Regions from separate parts of the Paenibacillus sp. ClWae2A genome, predicted to be linked through region 3. Evidence: riboswitches for the same ligand, from Rfam matches in the RefSeq annotation. Region 3 holds a riboswitch; each other region holds the start of a gene.
What was found. Region 3 has a riboswitch for S-adenosylmethionine ahead of metA (homoserine O-acetyltransferase MetA). Riboswitches for the same ligand answer to the same signal wherever they lie in the genome.
Positions count from the first base shown of each region.

Region 1: it holds a riboswitch for S-adenosylmethionine, as region 3 does, so the genes downstream of both, QVE09_RS17940 (methionine ABC transporter ATP-binding protein) here and metA (homoserine O-acetyltransferase MetA) in region 3, are expected to answer to the same signal.
Region 2: it holds a riboswitch for S-adenosylmethionine, as region 3 does, so the genes downstream of both, mmuP (S-methylmethionine permease) here and metA (homoserine O-acetyltransferase MetA) in region 3, are expected to answer to the same signal.

Region 1 is NZ_JAULSQ010000005.1:270,545-281,294, forward strand. Features, by position in the region: gene QVE09_RS17905 (NAD(P)/FAD-dependent oxidoreductase) at 59-1,120, shown strand; gene QVE09_RS17910 (YuzB family protein) at 1,117-1,371, opposite strand; gene QVE09_RS17915 (NifU family protein) at 1,452-1,697, shown strand; gene QVE09_RS17920 (SDR family oxidoreductase) at 1,836-2,615, opposite strand; gene QVE09_RS17925 (DUF2167 domain-containing protein) at 2,725-3,477, shown strand; gene QVE09_RS17930 (MetQ/NlpA family ABC transporter substrate-binding protein) at 3,596-4,435, opposite strand; gene QVE09_RS17935 (methionine ABC transporter permease) at 4,511-5,170, opposite strand; gene QVE09_RS17940 (methionine ABC transporter ATP-binding protein) at 5,171-6,205, opposite strand; SAM riboswitch class I at 6,332-6,473, opposite strand; gene QVE09_RS17945 (Cthe_2314 family HEPN domain-containing protein) at 6,603-7,319, opposite strand; gene QVE09_RS17950 (COX15/CtaA family protein) at 7,523-8,461, opposite strand; gene QVE09_RS17955 (thioredoxin family protein) at 8,761-9,105, opposite strand; gene QVE09_RS17960 (DUF2515 family protein) at 9,247-10,533, shown strand; gene QVE09_RS17965 (putative polysaccharide biosynthesis protein) at 10,734-10,750, opposite strand, start outside.
Region 2 is NZ_JAULSQ010000024.1:19,573-30,322, reverse strand. Features, by position in the region: gene QVE09_RS31025 (hypothetical protein) at 1-527, shown strand, start outside; gene QVE09_RS31020 (PQQ-binding-like beta-propeller repeat protein) at 561-1,733, shown strand; gene mmuM (homocysteine S-methyltransferase) at 1,890-2,957, opposite strand; gene mmuP (S-methylmethionine permease) at 2,935-4,347, opposite strand; SAM riboswitch class I at 4,440-4,542, opposite strand; gene QVE09_RS31005 (Ger(x)C family spore germination protein) at 4,612-5,814, opposite strand; gene QVE09_RS31000 (GerAB/ArcD/ProY family transporter) at 5,811-6,911, opposite strand; gene QVE09_RS30995 (spore germination protein) at 6,932-8,656, opposite strand; gene QVE09_RS30990 (methyl-accepting chemotaxis protein) at 8,809-9,729, opposite strand; gene QVE09_RS30985 (VOC family protein) at 10,076-10,618, opposite strand.
Region 3 is NZ_JAULSQ010000002.1:934,239-944,988, reverse strand. Features, by position in the region: gene QVE09_RS10385 (5'-3' exonuclease) at 1-399, shown strand, start outside; gene QVE09_RS10380 (phosphodiester glycosidase family protein) at 405-1,511, shown strand; gene QVE09_RS10375 (MOSC domain-containing protein) at 1,542-2,228, shown strand; gene QVE09_RS10370 (ROK family protein) at 2,302-3,180, shown strand; gene QVE09_RS10365 (HRDC domain-containing protein) at 3,359-4,360, shown strand; gene corA (magnesium/cobalt transporter CorA) at 4,431-5,366, opposite strand; SAM riboswitch class I at 5,818-5,941, shown strand; gene metA (homoserine O-acetyltransferase MetA) at 6,179-7,096, shown strand; gene QVE09_RS10350 (PLP-dependent transferase) at 7,121-8,308, shown strand; gene QVE09_RS10345 (trans-sulfuration enzyme family protein) at 8,305-9,477, shown strand; gene mqnC (cyclic dehypoxanthinyl futalosine synthase) at 9,719-10,750, shown strand, end outside.

The sequences.
Region 1 (10,750 bases), on a different contig from region 3:
CTGCTCCACAGTTTACAGCCCCATTTCAGTGGGACTGATGCAGAAAGGAAGCCGAGTCATGAAAAATTTCGTCATTCTTGGAGGCGGCTATGGCGGCCTCACCATCATCAAGGAACTTCTGGAAGGTAAAATTCCATCCGATACACAAATTATTTTGGTGGACCGCAGCCCCTTTCAGGGATTAAAGACAGAATATTACGCACTCGCAGCAGGAACCGTATCTGATTATGACCTGCGTATCCAATTTCCAGTGAGCGATAAAGTCACTTACCGTTATGGAGAAGTTACTTCGATTGACCTGGAACAGCGTCAGATTGAATTTGAAGGCCAAGACCCGCTCGTATACGACAAACTTGTCATTGGACTTGGTTGTACAGACCGTTTCCACAACACACCAGGCGCCGAAGACTACAGCTGTACCATTCAGAGCTTTAGCAAAACACGCGAGACCTACCTTCGCCTTAATGAAGTCAAAGCCTATGGCAATGTGCATATCGTAGGCGGGGGATTAAGTGGTGTCGAGATGGCAGCCGAACTTCGTGAGAGCAGACCGGATCTGAACATCAGCATTCTGGATCGTGGCGAGCGTGTATTATCTGCTTTCCCACAACGTCTGTCCGTGTATGTGCATGAATGGTTCAACGAACACCAGGTAGAGACACGCGGACATATCGCCATTTCACGCGTTGAACCTAATGCCATCTATAACCGGGATGAACAGATTCTAACGGATGCTGTTGTGTGGACTGCAGGCATTCAGCCCGTAAAAGTGGTACAGGATCTGGACGTGACCAAAGACCCTCAAGGACGTGTCGTCCTGAATGAATACTACCAAATCCCGGAATATACCGATGTGTATGTCGTTGGTGACTGTGCCAGTGTACCTTATGCACCTAGCGGTCAAGCTGCGGAAGTACAGGGTGAGCAGATCGCTCATATTCAGCATGCCCTCTGGAAAGGCGAAAAGCCCAATCCACATCCTCTCAAGCTTCGTGGCACACTCGGTGCACTCGGCAAGAAGTCTGGGTTTGGGCTGATGGGTAAAACGTCCATGATGGGACGTGTACCTCGTATTTTGAAAAGTGGTGTGCTCTGGATGTCCAAGCGCCATCTCGGTTAGTCGAGATCGAGCTCGTCCCAGACATCGGCTTCGGCAATTTTGGCCAGTATGGCGTTATATAGATCTTCCACTTTGTCCGTGATGACAACTTCACCATTCACCAGTGCAAAAGGAGTCATAGAACATTGGCCGCAGTTGGTGAGGCAGCCGTATTCAATCACATCATAGTCTGGATTTTCTTCCAGTTGATCCATGACTTCATCTGTGCCAAAATGCATATTATTGGCACAAAATTCAATAATCGGTCTCATTTAAGTTCACCTGCTTTGTTTGACCATTTTAATTTGTGGCCATTTGTAATATAATATAGGAAGGAAAGGAGTTGAACAATATGAGCGAAAACGCACAAAGCACCATGTATGATGAGGTATCTGATGTGCTTGATAAACTTCGTCCGTTCCTGCAACGCGATGGCGGTGACGTGGAACTGGTCGACGTGGAGGACGGCATCATTAAGCTGAAACTGGTCGGTGCCTGCGGCAGTTGCCCAAGCTCCACCATTACCTTAAAAGCCGGGATTGAACGCGCCCTTCTCGAAGAAGTTGAGGGTGTACAAGAAGTCGTACAAGTATTCTAATCAATCCTTCACGAAATAAACCTCAAGAGCCTTTCGCTTCGCATGAAGCGGAGGGCTCTTTTTTTGTGTGCATATGCAGAGAGTCCATGTTCACAGTCACCTTGACCCGTTTCCACGTACAATCCTTCAATTCACCTTTTAAGTATCCTCGCGCTGTATGGTTGGACGAATCGGATCAAGTCCTCCAGATACATCCATAATGTTGCCTGTTATAAAATCGGAATGATCAAGACACAGATACGTAATCACTCGTGCAATATCTTCACCGCTGCCTGGGCGCCCTCTTGGCGTTTCCTCGTCGGTGATGCCTGCCATTTCATCAATCGTTTTCTCTTTGTTCGCACCACGAATGTCACCTGGACATACCATGTTAACCGTAATTCCATACGGGGCTTCTTCAACCGCGAGTGTCTTTGTAAAAGATACCAGACCCACCTTGGCAGCCGCATATACGGCGCGATGAGGCCAAGATCTCGCTTCTCCAGCATGACTGAAGCCAAAATGGATAATGCGTCCCCATTGCTTGCGTCTCATCTCTGGCAATACACGCTGATCAAGTAACATCGGTCCCAACAGATTTCCCTGCACAAGCATCTGGACCTCAGCTTCAGAATAATCCGCAAATAATCGTCGTTCACGGACAAATGGACCTGCGTTATTCACCAAAATATCAATGCTGCCCAGGTTACCTTCCACCTGCTCAACCAATGAAGAGATATCTTCCACCTTGGATATATCAGCCTGGATGGCAATGCACCGCACACCCTTGGCTATAATCTGAGCCTTTAAAGCCTCAGCTTCTGTTCTGCTGTGTACATAGTTGAGGGCAATATTACACCCTTGATCTGCCAGACTGAGGGCCGTCATTTTACCAAGACCTTTGGCACTTCCCGTTATGAGGGCAATCTTTCCCTTCACGTTCATCCCCCTCTTCAAAGAGCAGTCACTATCCAGTATAAAAGATTTATCGTCCTCCTACAACTCGCTTATCCACAAGGGATTATCCACCTTTAATTCCAGATATATCTTGATTGAAATCGGAAGTCTAACCAGCAATAGCGAATTCGGCTCGTGGTATGTTGTGTTCGAGTACGTGAAGACAGGTTATATCCATGATGACGATCAAAATTTAAGTGCCGAAGAACTGTTAAACAGTTATATCCGAGGCACAGAAGAAGATAACAGAGAACTTGATCCTGAATATAGAACGTACATAACGGGGTGGGAAATCGAACCGGCATATGACAGTACCAAACATCAGTTGGTTTACTCCCTTGGTTTCAAGAATGCTGATCAGCAAGCCATGGTCAATTACAATGTAAAACTCCTGACACGCGAAGGATACATCACAGCCATTCTGGTTACAGATACGGCCAACTTTCAACAGAGCCGCCAGGCATTTGAGGAAACTGTCCTTAATCAACTTAGCATCAATGCAGGATATACCTATGAGGAGTACAATGCTTCGACTGACAAAACATCCACTAAAGGGCTCAACAGTCTTCTGATGGGCGGGATCGGGTACACGGCTTCCCAGAAATTCAGTTCTCTTCTTTTGCTCAAAAAAGGATGGACCTTGATCCTGGTTGTCATCCTTGGGCTGATCGGTTGGATCAGATACAAAATCAAAAGCTCAAATGGAGAAGAAGAGAAACTCTCTCCCTCTGAGAGGACGTACCTGCAAGAAGCGGATGAACAGCAGCATGCTGATCAGAATGAATTATCCTATTACCGCCAGTCTGGACATCAATCCGACGTGGATAAATCAGAAAAACTTTGACCTATGTTGATCCCCACGTCAGCACAGATTAGGAAACATAAAATAAGCCGTATATCTCTTCTAGAGAGACATACGGCTTATTCTTAATAGCTTCACATCATATCATACATATCGTGAATTATTCAGTTGCAGGTTCAACTGCACCTTTATAACGCTCTTTGATGAATGTTTTCACTTCTTCCGAGTGCAAGGCAGCAGCCAGTTTCTGAATGGCATCTGAATCCTTATTGTCCTCACGGGAAACGAGGATGTTTGCGTATGGGTTACCTTGCAGATCTTCGATCAGCAAAGCATCATTTGCCGGATTCAGGTTTGCTTCAAGCGCATAGTTAGCGTTGATGAATACCAGATCCGCTTCATCCAATTGACGAGGCATCATGGCTGCATCCAGCTCGATGATATCCAGGTTCTTCGGATTGGCTGTGATATCTTGAATCGTAGATGTAATATTTGTGTTGTCTTTCAGCGTAATGATGCCTTCCTTCGCGAGCAACAACAGTGCACGTCCCCCATTGGATGGGTCATTTGGGATTGCTACTTTTGCGCCGTCAGCCAATTCATCCAAAGACTTAATCTTCTTGGAGTATCCACCAAAAGGTTCAACATGAACAGGTGTTACAGAAACGAGGTTGAATCCACGTTCTTTATTCTCTGTGTCCAGATAAGGTTGGTGCTGGAAGAAGTTTGCATCCAATTTTTTATCAGCAAGCTGCTGATTGGGTTGTACATAGTCATTGAACGTAACGACTTGCAAACGAATACCTTGTGCTTCCAGTTCAGGCTTGATGCTTTCCAAAATCTCTGCGTGTGGTGTAGGTGAAGCTCCAACTTTCAATTCAACTGTTCTTGGTGCACCTGCTGAATTGTCTGCGCCGCTATCGGCGTCCTTGTTGTTTCCGCAAGCTGCGAGAACCGCAATCAACATAAGGCTAAGTAAAGCAAAAGACCATTTTTTCATGTGTAAAACCCCTTCTCTAATCATTTTTTTCATGTAGCGTCCGCATGAATGCATAGCCATCATGTTATCTATGTGTTATTTCCTGGTGAAAAATGTAACCAATCGATCTCCAGCCATCTGGAGAATTTGCACTAGAATAATCATCGACACTACGGATATGATCATGATTTCATTTTGATAACGATAATACCCATAGTTGATTGCCAGCGTTCCTAGTCCTCCACCACCAACCATGCCCGCCATTGCCGTATAAGAGACAAGTGTAACGATGGTAATGGTTATCCCAGCAACCAAACCAGGTAACGCCTCAGGCAGTAATACCCGTCTTACAATCTGTCCGGTCGATGCACCCATCGACTGCGCCGCTTCAATGACACCCCGGTCAACTTCTCGCAACGTCGTCTCCACCAATCGAGCAAAATAAGGAGCTGCTGAAATAACTAAAGGTGGTATAACACCTAACACACCTGTAGCTGTACCGACGAGTGAACGAGTGAACGGAATAAGAGCAACAATCAATATGATAAATGGAACTGATCGCAAAATATTCACAATTAAGGACAATATAATGTACACCGTCCGTGACTTGATCGAAGCAGATCGGGCTGTCATGAACAGCAGCACTCCGAGCGGTAAACCAAAGATTACGGTGAACAAGCCTGATACACCCAAAATTTGCAGTGTCTCAATGGAGGCTTTACCAACCTCTTCCCAGCGAACTGTTGAAAAATCCATCTAACGAAGCACCTCCACATCAAGTCCCTCAGTGGTTAACTCTGATATCGTCCGATCAATCGCATTTGAATCACCCTCGAACCGAACGGTCAGCTGCCCATAAGGAACCTGTTTAATCGTAGAGATTGTACCCTGCAGGATGGCAAAATCCACACCCGTTTTACGTACCGTCCTGGATAAAATCGCTTCATACGTTTTGTTACCCAGAAAGGATATCTTCACAAGTTTGGAAGCAGCACCTGCTTGCAATTCAACGCCTGCATTTGTCAGAGCGGTCTCTTCCAGAGCAAGTCCAGCTTCATGGTCACGCATCATGAAGTCACGCGTAATGGCATGCCGCGGCTTCAGGAATACTTCTGTTACAGGTCCCTGTTCCACAATGCCGCCTTGATGAATGACAGCCACCTTGTCACAGATGTTCTGAATGACATGCATTTCATGTGTAATCAGCACAATTGTGAGGTTGTACTTTTCATTAATGTCCAGCAATAACTTCAGGATTGAATTTGTCGTCTGCGGATCAAGTGCCGAAGTAGCCTCATCACAGAGAAGTACATTTGGATCACTTGCAAGTGCTCTCGCAATCCCTACACGTTGTTTCTGTCCACCCGATAATTGAGCCGGATATTTGCTGCTATGGTGCTCCAGACCAACCAGTGCGAGCATTTCCTTCACTTTGCGATCAATGGCTTCCTTGGGTGTATTCACAAGTTTTAGCGGAAAAGCTACATTGTCATATACCGTTGCCGAAGATAACAGATTAAAGTGTTGAAAAATCATCCCGATCTTGCGTCTCTGTTGCTGCAATTCGGTTTTGCTCAGTTCAGTCAGGTTAATCCCATCAACCCATACTTCACCCTCTGTAGGCCGTTCCAGCAAATTAATACAGCGAATCAATGTACTTTTGCCCGCTCCGGAATGGCCAATCACGCCGTAGATTTCGCCCTTTTGGATGCTCAAATTCAAATCGGATAACGCTGTTGTAGATTTTGTTCCTTTGCCGTACGTTTTCGTTAAACCTTTTAATTCAATCAATCGCACTTGCCCCTTTCCAACCACCTACATGTATCTTTACCCGATCTAAAGGAAAACTCCCCTTAAAGTACAAAAAAAGAGCCCTTTGCAGATACAAAGAGGGCTCTTCACGTGAAAGAATATACCTTCTCATCTGCCAAAATCGTGTCTTGCACCATTTTGTAGGAATTAGCACCTAACATCTATAACGAATGATACATGTATCATGTCATTACAAATCGGTTGCCGGGCTTCATCGGGCCTGTCCCTCCGCCGCTCTCGATAAGAAATATGTTGTTGTAGGATTTTATAAGTTCATGTAGTTTATGCTTTATAATGTGAACGTAACTTTTGAAATATCAATTATATCCGTGTAACATTCGATTGAAACTCAGTATATTCCAAGTATTCCGATTTGTCAAAGGGAATTATTTCTTTGCCATATTTTATTGATATAGCTATAAGAGGCTGTTAATGTTTCACAAACCATATCGACGCCCTGACGCATTTCCTGTACATGCTGATTCAGATCCTCCAATTTCACTTTACCTTGCAAGGTCTGGTGTAACTGCCACAGGTCATCGTGCATTTCGGAGTTCATGTAGTGAATTTCCATATTACGACGTTTGCGCAGCTTGCTCATCGGCTCACGATAAGAGTCCTTGATCTGAATCAATCGCAACGCAAGATCATGATGCTCCCTCGCATACTCAAACTGTCTTAACACAGTAAAATAAGAAAAATGCGCTTTGGTATTTGAAGTATTCAGTTGGAATATTTCATTCAAGACGGTGCCTACTTTATCCAAAATGGCAAAGCAGCGAATGAAGCCATCTTTGTAGAAATACACATACCGGGCATATTCGGCTTTTTCAGCCGGCGTCATATCGTCCGTTGAGCCTGCAACAACCTTTTTGCGAAAATGAGCAGCAGCGAAGCAGCTTTGCTCCAGTTCATCCAGTGAGGAGATGAGCCCTTGGGTCCAAACATACAGTTTCCGATAGTCATGCGTGGGATCATGATCCACATGCATTTGTCGCTGAAATAGCTCAAGCGTGTGCGCCATTGCGTCCATCGCTGCCTTCAATTTACCTTCATTTATACGTGGCTTTTCCCCCAACAACGTTCGCAGCATATCTAACCTCCTCTTTTCCAAATCAACAAGAATTCATCACCGTAAACGTAACACATCATCCATTCCGTGTAATTGCTGCTTGCCATAGGTTGCCCTGATCCCCCTGACATCAAACAAAGTCCACCTGTCCAATGATGTACATCACTGGATGGTGGACTTTCATATTTAGCCCAATACCTTTGGAAAAAGAATGGATCTATATCTTAGAAACGATTAGCCGGTCGATGCAGCTTGTACACCAGGAAACTCATATACGTTAAGACTCCGAACAATATGGCGATATCCAGCATATGAGCAAGAGCTACGAACATGTATACTTCCGGACGGTTCATTGTCACCATCATGAAAATACCAATGATTACTTGCATCAGAATAAGAACAACGGATACCACGCCAAGGGTACGCATTTCCTTGTTGTCCGGATGATTACGGTAAGCGAAGTGACCCAGGATTGCGATAACAATCACGAGCGAAGCTGCTGCTGCACGGTGAGCAAAAGCAACCGCTACCCCACCCGAAAGCTCAGGAATGATCTGACCGTTACAGAGTGGAAATCCGGAACATCCTCCGGCAGAATCCGTGTGACTCACAAATGCACCTGTGTATACCACGAGATATGTGTAAATGGTGGAGAACCAGACCAGATTCCTGAATTTTTTACTAACCCGAGGGTATTTATTCAGGCGCTCCAATCCGCCATCTTTGGCCTCCTGCCTTATGCCCAGCGCCATCATTAGAGAACTGGCAAAAGCAATCAGTGCAAAGCCAAAATGCAGTGCCATGACTGCTGAAGATTGGGAGAAGACAACGGCAAAAGCCCCCATGATTCCCTGGACAATAACAAATACCAGGGTTAAGAAAGAAAACAATTGCAGGTCACGGCGTGACTTGCCAAATCGCAGAAAAGCAACAAACGAGGCAATGGACAACAGTCCAGCCAGTGCACTTACAGCGCGATGAGAATATTCAATAAGTGAAGCCACAGTATGTGCCGGAACGAGTTTTCCGTTACATAAAGGCCATTCTGTTCCGCAGCCAAGGCCCGATTCCGTTTTGGTTACGATGCCTCCACCAAAAGTGGCCAGAAACATGATAAGACAGGTTAATACGGTTAACCATTTAAACAAAGTTAAGTGTTTCAATTTTTTCTCACCCGCTGTTGGTTTAAGATGGCGAAGAATATTCTCCGCTTGTTTCGGTACTTTGACACTTATTTCACAACTAAATTCATTATACCGGATAAAATGTTCCTTGACGTCGCGCTTTGTGACAAAATGTTAACGTCTGGTGAAATAATGACCCGCAGGTCATTGAGGATATGTACAGAAACGTTTCTTATGTAAAACGTGTCGAACACACAAACGCCATTTCCCTATTTCAAGAGAAATGGCGTTCTTTTTATTATACCCTTTTACAACATGAACCTGTCATACTTTTATTATCATTTATGGATCGTGTTGTACACCTCAACTGCGCGATCCAGGAACTGCTCAATCTCTTCTCTCGACTTGCGCAGCTTGTTCACATACCGTACGAGTTCGCGGCCATCTGTATATGCCACAAAGCTCGGAATACCAAGAATATTCTGCTCTTCGCTAACCGTTCCAACCTGATCCACGTCGACCTCAATCAAAGTCAGTTCACGTGCATATTTCTCTTCAACCTCAGGCATAAACGGATCGATGTATTTGCAGTCACCACACCAGTCTGCCTTGAATACGGCAATTGTCAAACGTGGGGATTGGATGGCTACATCAAAAGCCGGTTTGGAAGTAATCTGTTCCATTCGGTTCATCTCCCTTTCTGTACCTTGTCTTACCCTAAGTGAAGCAAATTGGCGAGTGGAAGTCAAATAATCAGCGCATACTTAGAATAACCACATGGTCTGTGAAAATAAACCCAGAACATCATGAAAGGATGTCACATCATGACTTCCACCCGAACCGATTCTTCCAGCGAACAACATCACGGGTCCCTCCTGCAGATGGTCCGTTCCATTCCGGGTGCTGCCCGGGAAATCTGGCGTGGCAAACAGGCTGCATGGCAAGCTTCTGCACAGCTTCGTCACCCATTGCGTGACATCGAGTGGGATACAGATACGGCAGCTGCTTTACAGTCTGAGGTGGAGCGTCTGTTACCTGCCAACGGCAAGTCTTTTGCACGCACGGACCAGGTTCAAAGCGCACTCGTCTGCGAAGAAGATTGCATCATTTTGGAAGAGATTAAGACACTGACCCAGGAGCACAATCGGAGTAATATCACCCGCACGGCAGCCTATCTGGAATGTTATGAGCAATATCCCGAACTGCATTGGGCACTCCTGGCCCATATGGTCTCTCGCAACGGCGGATATCACATGACAGATCTTCAGAGTGACTTAATGCATAATCTACAGAATCAAAGCGATCGCGAGCATATGTATCGGCTACTGGAGCGGTGCAATGCACTCATTTTCCAGGATGCATATCCCCAGCTTCTGCTGTATATGAACAGTCGCCGGATCGGACGTAGCTGTTTCCATCTCATGTCGCACTTTCACGTATCAGCGTTTATGACTCCGTTTTGGGAACGCTTTTGGCTGGAACGATGCAGTTCACTGCTAAGTGTGGCATTAATTATTAATGAGCAGAACTATATCGAGAGCCGGGTGGTGCAGCATCCTTATTTTCAAAAAGAAGCACTTTCCAAACCCTCATTCCATCTGCATAATCTGGCCGGTCTGAATCATATCGTCTTTCCTCTTGGACGGGGAGCAGGACTCGCAGGACGCGTCATTGAACATTTTGGCAAACTGGATGAGCGAATCATGTTTGGCAAAGGGCTATATGCCCTATTGTTTGGCGTGGAGCAAGTACACACACAAGTGTTGGAGTTCGCACGTTCGGTTCCTCATCGTGGCTCGCGCGCTGAATATTGGCCTAGCCTGTTTACCGATCGTGAAGACGAGGCGGGTGATCACACATTATACGCTCAGGCGCTGCTCGATGAGGAATGGCTTCCAGAAGGGCAACGATTATATAGTCCGGAACTGCTCTCCGTATGGGGGGACACGCCTTATGAACCGATCACCAGACATGACTGGCTTCAGACTTGGGATTGTCTCGGTTATCTGACGGCACCGCGTCGGCCATGGCTGTTTGAGATGAGTCACGAACACCGGTATGGCATGCTGAAAACAGCACTGGCTCATGATGCTAAAGCCATCACACACTAATGCTGAAGATCATATAGAGCAGGCAAAGAGGAGGATGTGAATACCCCGATACACCGCTATCCTCGCTTGCTGGGCTCAATGTCTAACTCAGTCGCTCAGCTCGCCTTAACTATACAAAAAGCCCTGTCCGCTTAACAGCAGACAGAGCTTGTATCCTATTTTCATAAAATATTGGAGCTTGATTGATGCTCCTTGCATTCTTAACCTCTTTGCCCAG
Region 2 (10,750 bases), on a different contig from region 3:
CCAATGAAACAACCTTGCCCTACGGGAATAGGGTTACGGACGATGGAACCCTAATAACCCGGAAGTTTATCAATAACCGTGAACTTGAGTTGAGGGCGTACTCGCCTACGGGAGCTTTGAAATGGAAGTATGATTTTTCTTTTAAAAAAGGGCCTCCCCAGATATTTATCATCCATAATCGTGTGCTGTATCTGGAACAAACCGCAGGCAATATCATGCTTATGAATTCGGATGGAAAATTCATGACAGGAGTCAATCAAAATCCCTTCTACATGCAAGGTGATCCAAATAGCCCTCTGAAAATGGCAATCGATTTACAGAGTTTTATGTACATCCAATACACGGAACAGGGAATAGAACTCGTGATTAGAGATTCAAATAATCTGAGAGAGCTCTATCGGGTGACACAGAACGATTGGAACGATGTAAGGTTTAATCAAGATGAATTGTTCCTCAATAAGCAAAATGAATTATTTTTCCTGCCTCCCGACGGGCAGACGATAAGAAAGTATCAGTTACTTCCATAATCCAGAGAACATTACATAAGGAGTCTACCAATCATGAGTTTAAAGCGAATCAACTATTGGCTTATAGCCAGCCTATGCTTCTTCCTTGCAATCCCATCCGAGCCAGCTCTGGCTAAAGATCTGCTGCAATTCCAATGGGGGTATGATATTACCAACGGTGGACAGAGTGCAACAAGCTCATATTCAATGAAGAGTGTTACAGATGCCATGGGGAATGAAAGTCTTCTCGTAACTAAAGTAGACAAGAATAATGATTATTATATCGACAGTGTGGATGCCAAAACAGGGGAGCTCCTTTGGTCGATTCCCACGGACAACGAGTACACGCTTTCCGATGATGGATACATGTTTATTTTTGCCGATAATCAAGTGAGTGCCAAGCATATAGCTACGGGTCAGATCCGTTGGACAGCTTCTCTGCCCGGGCCGCCAGAAGATTTTTTGAGATACTACGGACCTGAGTCAGCCTATCCAAGAGAGAATGGAAGTTTGTATGTGGTTATGCACGCTGACGATTCGAAAAGTAGTACACTCTACTATTACGATACAAAAGGAAATTCAATCCAAAAGTTCAAGGTTCCATATTTAATTGAACAGATTACAGGAAATGTGATCATCGGCAAAAAATTTAGTGATCATCCCGATTTCTACATGAGCAGCCTGACCACAGGAAAAAAAATAAAAACGATTGCTGGCGGAAAAGGGTATAACCAGATTATGAGTGTATCTGATGATACATTGTTGCATTATAGTATTCACAAAAAAACTATGACGCTAAAAGCATACAATAGTGCGGGGAAAATCAGATGGACAAAAGAACTTCCTTATATTGATTATTCAACAGAAATTGTTGCATTGAAGGATCGTTTTTTGTTTGTGGATGCTAAAAATAAACGAATAAAATTATATTCATCTGCGGGTAAGTTAATCGCTGAGAAGGCATATCTTCCAATACCAACCACCTATAACATCTATTGGATGCCTCTTCATATGGCAGTTGATGGTACAAGTTTTATGTTTACAGCTAAAAAGAATGGAAATGACGAACTTGTTATTATGGACACAAGCAATCTTAAGGTTTTGTTCACCTACAAGAAAGGCGAATTTGATCTTGAAAAGGAACGTCTATTTCTCAATAACACAACCGGTCTGTACATCCTGAGTGACGAAGGTCGTACCTTAGTTAGCACTCAGTTAATTAAATAGCATAATCAGAAGCATCAGAAGAGGAATGTCCTCATGTTGATGTTAATGCTAAATCACACTGAAGAAGCCCTCACCAATCCAGTAATGGGTCGTGAGGGCTTCTTCATATTTGGTTGTATCTTTAGCTTTTTGGGGTACAACTCTACATCAAGTCTTTTAATTCCGCCACTTCTTCGCAAGTTCGCCAATCTGATGTGGCGTAGTACGGCAACAGCCGCCAATGATTTTTGCACCCGCAGCAACCCATGCCTCCGAAGCATCACTCATACTGCCACATGTACCCTGTCCACTCCACGTCTTCGTTGCTGCATCGTATACTTCTCCCGAGTTCGGATACACAATAACAGGTTTGTCGCTGGCACGGCTGAGAATACTTACGGCTTCTGTCACCACTTCCATCGGAGCACAATTCAGGCCAATCGCCGCAATCTGCGGCTCGGAACCAAACGTCTGTGCACATAACTCAAGCTGTGTGCCCTCGCTGATGCTTGTCCCGTCTTTTAAAGAAAAAGATAACCAGGCATACGCATGAGGAAACTCCTTCAGTAAATCAACCAGCACCTGTGCTTCCTGCAACGAAGGAATCGTCTCAAACGCCAGAATATCAGCACCCGCTTCAATCAGCGCCGCCATACGCGGACGATGGAATGCCGCCAACGTATCATCCGACACGCCGTAATGTCCCACATACTCTGAACCATCCGCCAGATAGGCGCCGTAAGGACCAACGGACCCGGCAATAATTGGACGTGGACGAAGAAAGTCTCCCTCGCCATCCCCTGTAAGATCTGTTATATGCTCCTCATTCTCCACCGTCTCTTCACGTACCGAAGGAGTTTTTACAAGCTGACCTGTCGAGCTTTCTTTCCCTACTAAACCACTCTGCACTTCTGCCCACACGTCATTTCTCGCCTGTGCAGCCAGTTCCACCGTCTTGCGAATCAAATCCAGTGCTGCCTGTTCCCCAATCCCTCTCTTGCGGAAGCCATCCACCGTCGCCTGATAACTGGATGTAATCGCACAGTCGGCTCCCGCTCGAAAATAATCCGCATGGACCTGAACAATAACATCCGGATTCTCAAGCAACACACGAGCAGACCATAGCGGATCATCCAGATCACAGCCATGCTGTTCGAGTTCCGTTGCCAGCGCTCCATCCAGAATCATGACCGGATGTTCACTCAGGATCTGTTCTATGGAGTTAGTCTGTTGTGCTTGCGTCATGTACTTGTCCTCTTTTCTTATTCACACGTTCTGTCAGATAATATGCAGCGTAACACACTGCGATAAACGGAACCCCACAATACAGCGCAATTCGCTGTGTCGGGTCAAAGGCAATACCTATGCATGAAGCCAGGCATAATATAAATGAAACAATCGGTACCACCGGATACAGTGGTGTGCGGTAGACCAGATCCTTGACCGCATGTCCTTCCCGCATATACTGTCTGCGGAACATGTACTGGGAAGCGCTGATGCTCATCCATACCGCAACGACAGCCAGACCTGAAATGGAGACCAGCGTAATATAAACCGTACCTGGTGCAATGATGCTGGACAGCAAAGCCAGCGCACCGCCGACCATACTGATCAGAAGTGCATTCAGCGGTACCCCGCTTTTGGTCAATTTGGCAAACCACGGAGAGATCGTTTTTTTATCAGCCAGAGACCAGAGCATACGTGAAGATGCATACAGGCCTGAATTGGCAGCAGAGAGAATCGCCGTCAGAATAACAAAGTTCATAATGTCTGCTGCATAGGGTACACCCACCCGCTCCATTACCGCTACAAATGGACTTTCCAGTACACTTGCATCCGACATAGGCAGCAAGGCCGACAAGATAATAATCGTTCCGATGAAAAAAATAACCAAACGCCACAGCGTGGTATGAATAGCTTTTGGTATCGTCTTTTCCGGATTCTCCGTCTCACCGGCGGCAATGCCGATTAACTCGGTGCCTGAGAATGCAAAGTTTACAGCAAGCATGGTCATCAATATCGCTGTAGCCCCATGAGGGAACCACCCGGATGCGGTAATATTCGAGAGAAATGGAGCCGGTTCAGAATCCGCCATGGGAATGATACCAAACATGGCTGCACCGCCGATAATAATAAAGATTACAATAGTAACTACTTTTACAGATGAGAACCAGAACTCGGATTCCGCAAATAATTTCACCGTTAAAGCGTTAAACAGAAAGATCATCAGTGCAAAAACCGCGCTCCATATCCATACGTTTACCGATGGGAACCAGCGCTGCATCAGCAGTCCGGCGGCTGTGAATTCGGAGCCAAGCGCAACAGTCCAGGTTAACCAGTATAACCAAGCCACCGTGTAGCCCGTTGCTGGTCCGATATATTTGGCTGCATAACTATGAAATGCTCCCGTCTCTGGCATATGAACAGACAGCTCACCAAGACAGAGCATTACCAGATATACAACTATGGCTCCGATCAGATAGGACAGAATGGTTCCCAGTGGTCCCGCCTGCTGAATGGTGTAGCCTGAGCTGAGGAATAATCCGGTTCCAATGACTCCTCCGAGAGAGAGCATGACCACATGCCGTGCCTGCATTTTCCGCTGAAAATGCCCTTTGTCGTTGTTGTTCTCCATACCTGCTGCTCCCCTACTTCTTCATCCAGAAAAAACAAAAAAGACCCACTCTTCCTAAAGAGTGCGCCGTTACTGACAAATAAAAACAAACGCTCCTATCTATCAGGCTGTTCACCCGCTGGAATTAGCACAGTATCCTTTAGATCTGTTGCTGAGGTTTCTAAGGGCCAGTCCCTCCACCTCTCTGGATAAGAAAATGATTTTTTATAAATATAGCGATCTATCATGAATGTGTCAACATTTAAATAATAAATGGCACACTCGCTATTCGGTGGAAGACCCCGGATTGATGATATTGATCTTTACCTCATAAGTGATCGGCACAGTGCTAAAAATTTTATCCCAATCTTTCTCGATCTCTTTCCACTTTCTAGGGTACTTTATTCGAAAGATCTCTGCAAAATCACCAACATCTACTTTGTAGGTATGCTGCAACTTGTATAGAACCTGACGAATTTGCTGTTCCGCCATATCAGAAAAATCACTTTCCAGTTCCTTGAGATAAGCTCCCTTTTCCTCTCTTTCAGGCGCACTCCAATCCTCCATCATCCAGCCTTTGGATTCGACTTGAACATGGAATGAGATTTCATCACCTTTGACCTTAGGAATTATTTTTGTTTTTTTGTCCTTCATTTCATATACAACGGTAAATCCTTTTTTGTTATATGTCTTCAATACGCCCCCACTTTTTTGGAGCAAGACCCAGGCTAAACCTTCCAGATCGGTCTGACTAAGCTCACCGATAAATTTCGTCTTTTTTCCATCGTAAATGCTGGCACCCGAAAATTTGTCCTCTCCATCATAACTCAACACATTTTGTAACAGGAAACTGGCACCGGATTGTATTTTTGCATCCAATTTGGCCAAGGTCATCGGTTGCAGCATTTTGCTGGTCAAGTACGAATTTTTGGTGATACCCGTAAGATAAAACGCCGGAATTTGTGAGGGGTCCTGTGAAGTCAGTACGTCTTCAGCACGATCGTGACTAACCAGAACAAGACAATTGGGACGAATGTCATTATCCCGCAGCACAAAATCAAGTAACTGATCCAGGCCATATTTTTTGGATATTTCTTTGGAGATCACAATAACTTTCAGATGGTGTCCTATGAGTGGACGGTCCCGTCGAAGAGCGAACTGCCGAAAGATTTGCAGCATCGAGTCTCCGGTGAGCTGTTCATTAGAATATGAGGTCTTCCCCGAAGCAGGAGAACCGGATTGTTGACTCTTTTGGGAGCTGGAATTGCCTGGCGCAATTTGTACCGTTGTTGTCACGTTGTTTTCCTTGGAGTATGAACCTCCCTTCGAGGCAATATCTTTCTCAAAGCGTGTCTCCCGGGCAACGTCAATTCCAAGACCAACATAAACACTCAGATCCTCAATTTCCCGGCTGCTCCAGCATCCGGATATGATCAGGAGAAGTGACAAGACAATGATGATGCGTATAAAGACACGTACCCCATTCATACATACCTCCCTCCTTTTTTTCGAATAAGACTTAGCAGCAATAACAGCAGAGGCATGAGGCCGAATAACAACACGGATACATTCCCCAACATGTCACCCAATGCAAAAGTTTCATACACGTTTTTGGGCATCAACGCCGCGATATAAATGAACGGTACCAGACTGTATATAATAATCTGCATCTTCTTCGTACGAAAAAGATCACGTATTCCAACGGAAGCGCAATAATGGGTAATGGTGAATGTTGAGAAAATTTGCATAATCCAGATCACCAGTAACAGGGATTCAAAACGCTCGAAAATCAACCCCTGAATTTCAAAGCTTCTTACCAGATCAAGCGTTGGCCAGGTCCTGGTTTTTATTCCATCCAGAGACAAACTGCCCACAACCATAACAACTGTAATCAGATAGACTATCGTGGATACGAAGATGCCCCAAATCATTGCCTTGTTGCTTTTTTTCGGATTTTTCATATAGGCAGTCATGATGAACATCACTTCATATCCCGTATACGACAGGAGCGAAGGCTTAAGTCCTTTGAGAACCGGCATAATCCCCTCACCCAACACCGGTCTCAGGTTATTGATCTGGAACAGTTGGTTACCTAGCAGGATTTCAATGACAAATATAATCAACGTAAGGGGCAAAATGATCTCAAATACTCGCACAATGACAGCCAATCCACCTGTGATCAGATAGATGCCAATCCACATGAAAACCATCACGATTGCCCAGTTGGGCGTCCGTTCGAGCAGATACATCCCGGTAACTTCGGCCATGACCCTGATTTCGAATGCAGCAATCACCATAAAGTACAGGATGATCGCGAGGCCCAGAATGTAGGCTACCCATGTTCCTGTGATCTCGCGAGTGAACTCAAATACCGTTTTCTCTGGAAATCTTCGGCATAGGGTGACCATAATGAGTCCGACTCCTGTGATGATCAGCCCGGACAGAATAATCGAGATCCATACATCAGGGGTTCCGACTGCATCACCGGTCGTTCGGGGGAGGGTCAGTATTCCGGCGCCAAGCATATAATTAACGATAATCACGACCGCCTGTGTGGTGCTAATCTTTCCTTGGGAGCCGTTCATTCCTTTTCACCTCCATGCCTTCAGGATTCTTTTTGTTTTCGGTCCTCGTCTATCGGTTTCGTCATATCCGGACGTAGTCTCATCATGCTGAGAGGTGCACGAATAACGAAATCCTTCCATTCCCTGAAACTGTAAGGGACAGCCGGCGCAACATAAGGCACCCCAAAGCTGGTGAGTCTTGCAACATGGGTACAGACAAGCAGAAAGAACATGACCACTCCAAACAATCCGAGCACTGCGGCGCTGAACATAGCAGCAAAGCGTAAAATACGCAGCGTGAGTCCCGCACTATAGACCGGAATAGTGAAAGAAGATATGGCTGTAACGGCAACTACGATCACTAAAAATTGGCTTATAATCCCCGCTTGAACCGCCGCCTGTCCAATAATCAGACCCCCAACGATTCCCATCGCAGGACCAATCGGCTTGGGCAAACGTATCCCTGCCTCCCGCAAAATTTCAATGGACAACTCCATAATTAACACTTCAATAATCGAAGGAAATGGCACTCCGGTTCTCGTTTCAATAATCGTTAAAACCAGCTTAGTGGGAATGAGCCCTGGGTTAAACGAAATGAAGGAAATATATAGTGCGGGTGCAAGTAATGCCAGCATGGCCGAAACAAAACGCAGAATTCTCAAAAATGTACCTGGAATCCATCGTTCATAATAATCTTCCGGTGATTGTAACAGCATACTGAACGTTACGGGCACAACCAATACAAATGGTGTACCGTCCAGCAGAATAGCAACTCTTCCTTCTAATAACGCACCCATGACACGATCTGGTCTTTCTGTATTGAGCACTTGCTGAAAAGGACTCAGAGTGTTATCTTCGATCAATTGTTCAACATACCCAGATTCCAGCATTGCATCCATATTCATCGCTTCAATTCGCTTCCGAACTTCCTCCACAAGTTCAGGGTTCGCAATATCCTCTATATAAGCAATCGCCAGATTCTTTTTGATCCGTTCACCTACTTCAAACTTCTCAATAAACAGACTTTGTTCGCTTCCATACCGACGTAATATACCTGTATTGTCACTTAACTCTTCAGTAAATCCAATACGAGGGCCTCTCAGCAATCCCTCCGACAAAGGCTCCTCCTGGCTTCGGGTTTTCCCTTTGGCAGTCCCGATTAACAGAGCACTTGGCAGACCATCTACCAGCAGCGCATTTTTGCCAAGAAGTACACCTATGGCTAACTCCTGCAGAGACTGGGTTTCCTGCACCTGACTAACGGGCAACATGTGATTGATTAAATAATCCTTGAGAAGATGTTCGTTTTTCGGAAGCAGGAAATCAGCCTGCTGCAGTTCCGGCACGCCTCGCAACATAAGCGGTGTGATCAGATGTTCATCAATCATTTCCTGGTCCACAAGACCATCAACATACATGATAGCAACCGATGTATTCGTGCCGCGAATAGTGAATTCCCGGATATGTACGTCAGCATTTTTACCAAACGTTTCTCTTGAACTGATCAGATCCGTAGCATAGTTTCCAGTAAGCTTAATATTGGCATATTTCCCCGTTTCTGCTTGCTGACCCTGGTCACTGGTATCAGACAATGATTTGTTCGCTTTCTCCATGCTATGATGGTTATTCTTACTGAAGCTTCCTCTTTTTACTGAATTATGAAACCAATGGGTTACCTTAAAGATGAAGATAGGCACAATAACAACCATCAAAGCTTGAAACCACACAGACCCCTCAGGTATGTATGACACGATTTTTGACCACATCACCCTCACCCCAATATTTCTCTGCATGACAAAGCTGCAGGTATTCCCAAGTATTGTGTCCCCGTTTGATCACAATAATTCCCGTTTTTTTGTGTACTGAACGACAAAAAAAAAACGGTTCCTGTATAAGGAACCGCTATTACTATATATTCTTATACGATTCTGGTTACATGCTCCGCCTTGGCATCCAGCAAGTGAGCCGATGCAGCAATTGCCATAAAGTCATTCAAAGCGATCTCAATCTGCTTCTGGCTCCGCTCGACGTATTCCTCTACTTTTTTGGTGCCACCTGTAATATTACCAATTTCCTTGGTTATTCCAGTCACGCTATCACGAATCTCGTTAATTGAATTCTCTACCATTATGGATAGTTTCCTAACTTCCTTAGCCACGATATCGAATCCTCGTCCGTATTCCCCTGCATGCGCAGCTTCAATGGCGGCATTTAATGCAAGTAACTGTGTCTGTGATGAAATCTCGCGTATCGTTCGTACCACACCCTGAATCGAACCCGCCTGTTCCTGCAAATGAGTCAGCGTTGCACGGTTAGTAGCCGACACCTCTGAGATATAGGAGATACTGGACATTAATTCCTGGCTCCGTTCAATACCTACATCTGCTTGCTCATTTAGCTCATGGGACATCGTTTTCAGCTCATTCACGACGACCGAAATGTTGTTCTGACGGTTGGTAATGTTGGTGGCGATTTTGGAGACACCCAGTACCTTCTGATTCGCCTCATCGTACACCGGCATATACGTCGCCTCAAGCCATACGGAATTTCCCTTTGCATCCTTACGTTCAACCTTGTCCTGGAAGCTGACACCATTTAATATTCCATTCCAAAAAGCATCATATTCCGGGGTATTCGCAAATTGACCGAAGCATAGTTGCTGATGCTTCATGCCATACATCTCTTCTACCGTATATCCCATCGTCTGAGCGAAGACTTCATTAACGTAGGTTACCCGCCGATCCAGATCGAATCGAATGATAGCGAGACTTTTCTCCATCGCCTTGATGACCATTGCATCGGTGACAACATCTTTCTTTTCCATATCTAATATAGACACTTGATAACCCCCACAGTTCATTCCATAATAGACAGCCTTTAACTAGCAAAACAACGATCAAAGCAACATATGTATCCATCAGGTTCTAATGACTCTTCTATTGATACCCAATTTGCAGCATTTTGGATCACCTGTTGTCATTTATTTTTTTTAAAGGGAAATCTGCTCCACCTCATCCGCAGGCAATGGCTTATCCCATCCTTAAAATGTCTCTGTATCTACGTATCGTAACACAAAGCAAAGAAGCATACACTTCTGTATTTCTAACATTTTTTCTGTTTTTTAGTAACCGTATAGCCCCTATATACAAGAAAACAGGACGATTTGTTGTGCATCGTCCTGTTCCTTATCCGGTCTTATCTTTATTATTTTTTTGTGGTGTCCAGCGCTTCGCTTCACTGTGATTCGGATACTGAATGCCCGCAGGGTAGGAGATCAGCTCGATCAGCATCCCCCAAGGTGCCCTTCCATACACAAACTGATTGCCTTCCCCACCTTCAATATGACCGGACAGTGCGCCAGGGTCTGTCAGCAACACCCCGCCCGCTTCCTTGAAGTGTCGTGTAGCTTCTTGCATATCGTCCACATACAACGCCATATGCTGCAATCCGTAATCCGATGCCCTAACTGGCTCAGATTGCGCTGTATTCGCGTACTGAAATAGTTCTATACTGGCACTCTCCCCGAGCGATAACATCCGAATATGAATAACCTTTGCTCCTGAACGCAGTCCTAATTTACGCTCTGCCTCAGGGCCTTCCTGTGGCGGATCATTCGGCGTTATATGGTCATAGACAAGTTGAGCTCCAAACGCCTGTTGTAGAAATAGTGTCGCCTGCTCCATATCCGGTACAGTTATTCCAATATGGTCGATTCCTCTCGTAATCATGTTATCCCTTCTTCCCTTTATCCATTGAACTTGCTTGTACACTGCGAAATCCGTACCTATATGATTTACACGAAAAGAGGTCCGCTATAACCATCGAGCTGTCTCACTCATCCTGATGGTTGTGCAGATGAC
Region 3 (10,750 bases):
TACATGGTGTACAACCCTGAAACGCTCATGGCTGAGAAACAACTGACACCTCGTCAAGTGATTGACATGAAGGGTCTGATGGGAGATGCCAGCGACAATTATCCCGGAGTACGGGGAATTGGTGAGAAAACAGCGTTGAAGCTTGTACAAGAATACGGCTCCATTGAAGGAATTTTGAGCAACATGGATAAACTGACCCCTTCGGTGCGTAGCAAGATTGAGAATGATCTGGACATGCTTCATCTGTCCCGCAAACTGGCAGAGATACATTGTGCTGTTCCGGTTGCCTGTGCGCTGGATATCTGTGAATTGCGTCTTGATCCGGATATGGTGATGGACAAGTTTGAACAACTTGAGATGAAGAGCCTTGGCTCTTGGATGGGAGTGGCAATAGGGTGAGCAACATGCAGAACGTACGAACAGGTAAAAAGTGGTGGACAGGGGCTATGGCCCTCGTCCTCGCCTTGCCCGTAATTCTTTCGGGAGCAGTAAGTGCGCCACAGACAGTGGATGCCAAAGCAGCAATTAGCACCAAAGTACAGAAAGTAAAAGCAGCAGGACGTAATTTTACCGTACAGACCGTTTCGATTCCAAAGGGAACACCGGTTACTGTGGGACTCGCGAAGAAACAAGTTGGCCAGACGGCAACATTGCCATCGATTGTGAAAGCCTATGGTGCTCAAGCAGCCATTAACGGAGCATTTTTTGAAGCATATAACGGAGCACCAGATCCATACGGTATGTTAATAGCAAATGGTAAGGTCATACATATTGGAAGATACGGAACATCCATCGGATTTAAGGAAGACGGCTCGGCGATCATGGATTCACTTCAGGTGAGGTTGACAGGTAAAGTAACGGATACTAAAGGCAAATCACGCAGTTGGTATGCGACCTTTATTAATCGAACACCTTCTGCGAATGCAAGCATTACGATGCTGTACACGCCTGAACGAGGTGCCACAGTTGGGTTCAAAGGTGGTACTGCAGTAGTCATGGAGAATGGCATCGTGACCAAAAAAGTGCCTAACACCAATGTAGCCATTCCTAAGAATGGTTCGGTATTGGTCTTCACAGGCAACCAAAAGTCCTCTTCGGATCGTTTCACCGTTGGTTCAACCGTAGAAATGAATTACAGATATACTAACGCAGCGGGTAAAGAAATCCCTTGGCAAGATGTAGTGACTGCTGTGGGAGCAGGCCCGCGTTTGGTGAAAGATGGCAAGGTAGCTGTAAATCCGACGAGCGAAGGTTTTAAGGATGCCAAGATTCTTAATGCTTCGGGAGCCAGAAGTGGTATTGCGATCATGGCAGACGGTTCGGTTATGCTGGCTACCGTTTCCGGAGCAACAATCAAGGAGTGGGCAGCGGTGATGCAGAAGCTTGGTGCGAAGCAAGCCATGAATTTGGATGGTGGTGCTTCCTCGGGTATGTATGCCGGAGGCAAAATGCTGACTTCTCCAGGTCGGCTATTGAGTAATACACTCGTATTTGGCGGCTCTGTGCGTTAAAAGAAAGTGATTATGGGAGGTATGACACAAATGACACTCACATCTGATCGAAAGCCAGGGGAGGGTAATACAGCTGTTCTGGCCATTAACGTAGGACTGCCGCAGCCGCTCCCTGGGCAGAAGCGTGAAGTGCTGAGCGGCATTGTGAAACATCCTATATCCGACGCGGTTTTCCTGTCATTCACTGGAATGACAGGGGACGCGCAGGCGGATCTGGTGCATCATGGCGGCCCTGACAAAGCCGTTTGTGTATACGATTACAGCCGTTATCCGGCGCTGGAACAACTGATGGATCGCAAGCTGAACTGGGGGGCTTGTGGAGAAAATCTGACGGTTGAAGGCTGTGCCGAAGAGGACGTTCGGATTGGTGATGTCTACGAGTTGGGCGAAGCCACAGTGCAGGTCAGTCAGCCCAGACAACCTTGCTTCAAGCTGGGGGCGCGGTATGACTATAAGGAGCTGCCTGTTTATTTTCAGGAGAGTGGATATACCGGCTTTTACTTTCGGGTACTGCAAGAAGGTGAGGTAAGGCCTTTATCGATATTTCGACGAATCAGCACCGATCCTGCATCAATGACAGTTCTTGAGGCCAATCGAATTATGCATCAGGGGAAAGAAAATGTCGAAGGTATCCAGGCGTTGCTGGCCCTTCCTGCGCTGTCAGACAGCTGGAGGCAAACGTTAATGAAACGGTTGTCCAAGCTGGAGAATAAGTAGCAGGGTAATTATAGTGTCATCAAGTAAGGCAATCCGAATTCCTTTTTTATACTAACTTGGGAGTGTGACTAACATGACGATCTTAGGCGCAATTGAAGCAGGCGGAACCAAATTTGTATGTGGTATTGGCACAGAAAACGGAGAAGTTCTGGAACGCGTAAGTTTTCCAACAACAACACCGGAAGAGACCATGGCTCAAGTGATTTCATTTTTTGAAGGCAAAGGCATTGAAGCTCTGGGTGTAGGTTCATTCGGTCCGATTGATCCGATTGAAGGAAGCCCAACATATGGTTATATCACAACAACACCAAAACCACATTGGGGACAGTATAACGTGATTGGCAAGCTCAAGGAGCATTTTGATGTACCGATGACATTTGATACGGATGTGAATGGTGCAGCACTTGGAGAAGCAACCTGGGGCGCTGCACAAGGTCTTGAGAGCTGTCTGTATATCACTGTGGGTACAGGTATTGGTGCAGGTGCTGTGGTTGGCGGTAAAATGGTCCATGGATTGTCACATCCAGAGATGGGGCATATCATTGTACGCAGACATCCGGAGGATACATACGAGGGTTTCTGTCCGTACCATGGCGACTGCCTCGAGGGTCTTGCAGCAGGCCCAGCCATTAACAAACGTTGGGAGCAGCCGGCTTATGAACTGCCTGCAGACCATAAAGCATGGGAGATTGAAGCACATTACCTGGCACACGCACTGATGAATTATGTTCTGATTCTCTCTCCGCAGAAAATCGTCATGGGTGGCGGAGTAATGAAGCAGGAGCACCTGTTCCCGATGGTTCGTAGCAAACTGCAGGAGTTGCTGGCTGGATACGTTCAGCATCCTGCACTTCAATCCGAGATTGACCAGTATGTTGTTTCACCCGGACTCGGTGACAATGCGGGACTATGTGGTTCGCTGGCGCTTGCCAAATTGGCATTGAGTAAGTAGATCAATAAGGGATTGACGAATTTTGCCATTGTGGTATGATATGGGCAACAGCATAGTACGGTTTATGAGGAAGCACCTCTCTTGCATGAATTTTGCAGGAGAGGTGTTTTTTTTGTGCTGCCTGTAGGTAGCATAACTAACCCATATTGGCTGAATTGTTATAGGGAGGGAACGGAATATGGAAGTCATTTTCATGAACAGATTGTCCAGAATGTCAGATCAGAATGCAGAGTATGCACAGCTATGGATTGGGGAAGAGGAAGATAGTTGGCAGCTGGGATGGAGTCGCTACGAGGAAGGAGAGCGTGAGGACAGCATCTGGTATGAAGGGACTTCTTGGGAGGAGCTGCTTCATATTTACCGTCATCAGCTTGCCATACAGATGAGTGAGGGATACCGACCGCAGTTACAGGGGTTATTTCATGAGAATGATGATCTGAAGTCACGCAGTTATGGTGGACAGCGGCTCCATTGTTACAGTGAGTTATACGGCAATGAGCAGTTATATACGGACCTGTGCACATGGCGCAGGAAGAGAGCTGTGTCTGACCGGAAGGCACCGTATTTTATTGCAACGAATCGTCTGCTGCGTTTGATCAGTGCCTTTGTTCCGCAATCGCTGGATGAACTGATGCAACTGCCGGGCGTAGGGGAGAGTAAAGCAACCGAGTATGGTTCGGAATGGATGGAGATTACAAACGGGTTGGAGCGTTCAACGACATTCCCGCTGGACTGGGTATACACGGCGCTGAAGGAAGAAGAGTATGAGAGTTGGTTATACAAACAGAGAGAGCAGAAGTACAAGCAGGAACTTGATAAGTTCACCACCCGCAAGCAGGTGCTTGAAGGCATGAAGGAAGGGTATACGTTAGAGGAGATTGTTAATCGATCCGGATTATCCCGACGTGAGTTGATTGAGCTGTTAGAGACACTGGATCTTGAAGGTTATGACACCGATTGTCTTCTTGATGTGGAGCTGGCAGTGATGCCAGAGAACGAACAAGAGGCCGTATGGAGTGCATATGAGGAGCTGGGAGATACGTTCCTGAAGCCAGTATTACATAAGGTGTATGGAGGAGAGAAGCCCGATGGAGGAAGTCTGGAGCAGGTCTATGAAAGACTGCGCATGATTCGAATCCGCTTTCGTCGGCACGCAGAGACAGAGAAGAATGTTGGTTAATGATCAGAAATGAAAAAAGACGAGGCGTTTCTCCCGGAGGAGCGCTTCGTCTTTGTTATTTCATACGAGTTCATACCCAGTCTTTCTTGCGGAAAATGAAGAACATGCTCAGGCCCAGTGTAACCATCAGGCCAATCACAACAAAATAGCTGTATTTCCAGTTAAGCTCTGGCATATTCGTAAAGTTCATGCCGTATATACCGGTAATAACGGTCAGCGGCATGAAGACCGTGGTAATGGCGGTAAACACACGCATGATCTCATTCGCCCGGTTCGCAATACTGGATTGGTAAGCTTCTCGCAAGTTGCCCATCAGGTCGCGATAAGTCTCAAAGGTTTCCGATATTTTTACAGCATTCTCATAGATGTCACTGAAATACTTTTGCAGTTGATCATCGATGAGACGCAGATCTTTTTTGTTCAGGGTGTTAATGACCTCTTTCTGAGGTCCAAGGACTTTTTTCAGCCACAGAATCTCACTGCGTAGCCCGATGATTTCATTCAGATGTGACTTTTTGGTGTGCATCAGAATATCTTCCTCAAGCTTCTCGATCCGTGCTTCAATTCGGTCACCTACGGTGAAATAATTATCAACAATCAAGTCAACCAGCAAATACAGCAGACGATCCGGTGTACTGATTTCCTGTTCCCACAGGATTGGTTTCAGTGTGCGCAATTCGCTGACCTTTTGCTTTGTAACACTAATAATGAAATGTCTGCCGAGGAACAAGTTGACCGCACGTAGAAATATCTCTTCATCATCGAAACGGATGCTATTAATCACAATAAAATAATGGTTCTCATAAATTTCAATCTTAGGACGTTGTTCTTCGTCACTCAGACAGTCTTCCACAGCCAGATCATGCATCAAGAACAGTGGCTGAAGTACCGCCAAATCGTCTACATCTGCATCAATCCAGTAAAATCCTTCCGCTGGTGGAGTCAGCGCCTGCTGAATGTCGTCCACCGGAATAAATACACCGTTGTTTACCAACCGGATTTTCATCGTTAATCTACTCCTTCTGCACCCGCCAACTTGGCGGATATTATCATTATGGGCGCAAAAAGAACAAATCAGCCGGTCGGCAGCGGAGCCTGGAGATCAGGGCTGCGTTCACTATATAGTCAAACGGAAGTCACGTCCCGCTGCCGGCATGCTGATGTCAATTCTCTATGCAGTTTGTCGGAATTCGGCTGCCAGTCAGGCCTCGGGTCGCCATCCATTTAATATGTCACCTCTCACATAAGGGTTTATAACACCTTGTTTAGTATACCGCTGGTACAAGGTGCTTTCAAGCGCAAAAATGTGTCTATTTCGCGCCCTGAGGCAGTGTATGACAACGGATGATGAACGGTTCCGATCTGGGAAGCAGACAGCGAACTGCAACTTGACGTGAGGGCATTAATGTAATAAAGTAGACGGTGAACCATATTAAATTACAATCTAATACAGCGAAATCTTATCAAGAGTAGGTGGAGGGACTGGCCCGATGAAACCCGGCAACCGGCGGTATACCGCACGGTGCTAATTCTTGCAGCGACCAAGTGTCAAGTGGCACTGTTGTAACTGAGAGATGAGAGAGGCGCATATCTATTTACATATGACCTTTCTCGAAATCCGAGGAAGGTCTTTGTCATATGCCCCGACTTCTCAGCAGTGATTTTCGCTAAGGAACTTGAGGTTGTTTGTAACGTTGGATGGAAGAGCAATTCAATGTTTATAAACAAGCTCAAGGCAGTTTATAACTGTATTGATGTGAAGACATCAAACCAGTGGTGGCTGCATCTATCTATGCACAAGGAGGAGTTAGACTTACCATGCCAATCAAAATACCCGATACGCTACCAGCAAAAGAAGTACTTGAAGGAGAGAATATCTTCGTCATGGATGAAACTTCTGCATACCAGCAGGATATTCGTCCACTCCGTATCGCTATATTAAACCTGATGCCCACAAAGGAAACGACCGAAACACAATTGCTTCGTCTGGTAGGAAACACGCCTATTCAGGTGGATGTCGTTCTTGTACATCCCAAATCCCATACGTCGAAGAATACGTCTCAGGAGTATTTGGATCTGTTCTATAAAACCTTCGATGAGATTGAGCACCGCCGTTTCGATGGAATGATTATTACGGGTGCCCCGGTGGAACAGATGGATTTCGAAGACGTGAACTATTGGAATGAAATCCAGGAGATCTTCGAATGGACCAAAACCAATGTGACTTCAACCCTCCACATATGTTGGGCTTCCCAGGCAGGTTTATACCATCATTTTGACGTACCTAAAGTGCCGCTTGATGAAAAGTGTTTTGGCGTTTTCCCACATACCATCAACAAACCACATGTTCCGTTGCTGCGTGGATTCGATGAAGTATTCAACGTTCCACATTCCCGTCATACGGAAGTGAGACGCGAAGATATTGAAAAGAATGAGAATTTAGAGATTTTGGCTGAATCCGAGGAAGCGGGTATCTTCCTGGTTGCTACCAAAGACGGCAAACAGATTTTTGCCACAGGACATGCCGAGTATGACCCGTTCTCATTAAAGTGGGAGTATGACCGGGATACAGCCAAAGGGTTGGACATCGCATTGCCTAGACATTATTATCCGAATGACGATCCTTCCCGTGTGCCACCGGCTACTTGGCGCGCTCATGCCAACTTATTATTCTCTAACTGGCTCAATTACTATGTGTATCAAGAAACACCTTACGATATTGGCCCGCAAATCTAATCGAGATTACAGGAGGATGCAGCAATGGAAGACAACAACAAGTTGAAAATCGAAAGCCGCTTAGCACAAATTGGGTCCATCAATGAACCGGTAACAGGGGCCATTAACTTTCCGATCTATCAATCCACTGCGTTTCGCCACCCGAAGCTTGGACAAAGCACGGGGTTTGATTATATTCGTACGACTAATCCAACCCGTAAAGTGTTGGAAGAAGCAGCTGCAGCGCTGGAGTCCGGTGATGCAGGGTTTGCCTGTAGCTCGGGAATGGCCGCGCTGCAAACGATTTTTGCCATGTTTGGTCAAGGGGATCATCTGATTGTATCGCTGGATCTGTATGGTGGAACCTATCGTCTGCTTGAACGCATCCTGTCCCGCTTCGGTGTAACCGCAAGTTATGTGGACACGAATGATCTTGCAGCAATGGAGAAGGTTCGTCAGTCGAATACCAAAGCTGTATTTATTGAGACACCAACCAATCCGCTGATGATGATCACCGATGTGGAAGCCGTTGCTTCGTGGGCGAAAAGTTACAACCTGTTGACGATTGTTGACAACACGTTGTTGACTCCATTTTTCCAACGTCCGATTGAACTGGGTGCCGATATCATCATTCATAGTGCTACCAAATATCTGGGCGGACACAATGATGTGCTGGCCGGACTAATTATAACCAAGGGTGAGGCGTTATCGGCAGAGATGGCGTTCCTGCATAATTCCATTGGAGCCGTATTGTCTCCAAGCGACTCCTACCAGTTGATGAAAGGGATGAAAACGCTGGCTCTTCGCATGGAGCGTCATGAGCACAATGCACTTACCATTGCCAAATACTTGCTTGAACACCCAGCGGTGGTTGAAGTGTATCATCCAGGTCTATCAGATCATCCGGGGTATGAGATACAGAACAAACAATCCACGGGTAACACAGGTATCTTCTCCTTCAAAGTGAAGGATGCACGTTATGTTGAACCGTTGCTTCGTCACATCAAACTCATTGCTTTTGCGGAAAGTCTCGGCGGAGTCGAATCACTCATGACTTATCCGGCAGTACAGACTCATGCAGATATTCCGCTTGAAATTCGTGAAGCCGTAGGTGTGGATGACCGTCTGCTCCGGTTCTCCGTAGGCATTGAACATGCAGATGATCTGATTGCAGATCTCGGCAATGCTCTGACAGCTGCACAACAGGAAGTTGAAGGAGGTGTGCACTCATGAGTGAGTCCAACAAAAAGCCCAATTCCGAGTTGAAATTTGATACCAAATTGCTCCATTTTGGCGATGAGATTGACAAAACGACTGGAGCATCCAGTGTACCGATCTACCAAGCATCAACATTCCATCATTTTGATATCTTCAATCCGCCTCAACATGATTACAGTCGTTCGGGTAATCCGACACGTCAGGCTTTGGAAGATTACATCACATTGCTGGAGGGCGGCGCACGAGGTTTTGCCTATTCTTCGGGGATGGCTGCGATTTCAAGCGTGTTCATGATGTTCTCCGCAGGGGATCACATGATTGTAACGGAAGACGTATATGGAGGTACGTATCGTTTGCTTACTTCCATATTAAGCCGTATGCAGATCGAGACAACCTTTGTAGACATGACCAATATAGATGAAGTAAAAGCGGCACTCAAGCCAAACACCAAGGCAGTTTATATGGAAACACCGTCCAACCCTACACTGCGAATTACGGATATCGCTGCTGTAACTGACTGGTCGAAGGAACATGACCTGATCACGATTCTGGATAACACCTTTATGACACCGTACTATCAGCGTCCAATTGAGCTTGGTGTGGACATCGTCGTACATAGTGCTACGAAGTTTCTCGGAGGTCACAGTGATGTACTTGCAGGGTTAGCTGTTGCTCGCACGGAATCACTTGGCGTACAACTGAAACAGTTGCAAAATGGACTTGGAACTGTACTCGGGGCACAAGAATCCTGGCTTCTGATGCGCGGGATGAAAACCTTGGGGGCTCGCATGGCTCATAGTGAACGGAGCACAGCCAAACTGGCGGCATGGCTTAATGAGCGCAGTGATATTACCGCTGTCTTTTATCCTGGACTGGAGGATCATCCGGGCCGTGAGGCACACGAGCGCCAGTCAACGGGATATGGAGCTGTCGTTTCATTTGACGTTGGTTCAGGAGATCGTGCAAAAGCAGTTCTTAACCGGGTGAAGCTACCTATTGTTGCTGTAAGCTTGGGAGCTGTGGAGAGTATTCTGTCCTACCCAGCCATGATGTCTCATGCGGCAATGCCGGCTGAGGTTCGCCGTGACCGTGGCATTACAGATGGGTTGCTGCGCTTCTCCGTAGGTCTGGAAGATATCGAAGATCTCATTGTAGATTTGGAGCAGGCACTTCAGGAATCCTAGTAAAAGTGGATGACCGAATACGCCGATGCGTATCACTTAATCTCGAATAAATTCCATTCCATATGTAAAAATTTTTACTTATTTTTAAAGCACCTGTACATAAGGTGCTTTTTTTCACATGTAACCTGTGTTACGATATGTGGAGTACAGAAATGCGATGTTGCCACCAGAACTTGCTTCTCTTGAACAAGTTGGGACGGATCGTTATATAATTTCTCTTCATGAGGGAGGCTTTTTTACGATGAGTACGGTAGACCGTATCTTAGATAAAGCCCTTCGGGGCGAACGTTTAGACTTGGAAGACACGATTGAGCTATTTGAATCCAATGAAGTGGACAAAATCGGGGCAGCTGCTAATGTCATTATGAAACGCATGCACCCTGAACCATACAGAACATTTGTAATTGGGCGTAACGTCAACTACACAAACGTGTGTGATGTGTACTGCCGTTTTTGTGCTTTCTACCGCAGACCTGGTTCGGATGAAGGTTATGTGCTTCCGGACGAAGTTATTTTCCAGAAGATTCAGGAAACGGAAGATGTGAATGGTACCGAGATTTTGATGCAAGGTGGAACGAATCCAAACTTGCCTTTCAGCTATTATACAGACCTGTTGAAAGCCATCAAAGAGCGTTTCCCGAACATCACGATGCACTCTTTCTCACCCGCTGAGATTATGAAAATGGTTGAAGTTTCCGATGGTCTTACATTGGAAGAGGTTGTCCGCGCCATTCACGAAGCTGGTCTGGATTCCTTGCCTGGCGGCGGCGCTGAAATTCTGGATGACCGCACACGTCGGAAGATCAGCCGCTTGAAAGGTTCATGGCGGGATTGGATGGACGTTATGCAAACTGCACACCGCATCGGCATGAACACTACGGCAACGATGGTTATCGGCCTTGGTGAATCGATGGAAGAGCGTGCATTACATTTGCTCCGTGTACGTGAAGCTCAGGACGAATGTATCGCGAACAAGTATGATTCCGAAGGTTTCCTGGCGTTCATTCCTTGGACTTTCCAGCCAGACAATACCAACCTTAAGCTGGAGCGTCAGACTCCGGAAGAGTACTTGAAGACTGTAGCCATCAGCAGACTGGTGCTGGATAATATCAAGAACATTCAATCCTCTTGGGTAACGATGGGTCCTGAGATTGGTAAGAAGTCGCTTGAATTTGGCTGTAATGACTTCGGTAGCACTATGATTGAAGAGAACGTGGTATCTGCTGCTGGTGCAACTTACAAAGTTAACATTGAATCCATTCTGCGTTTGATT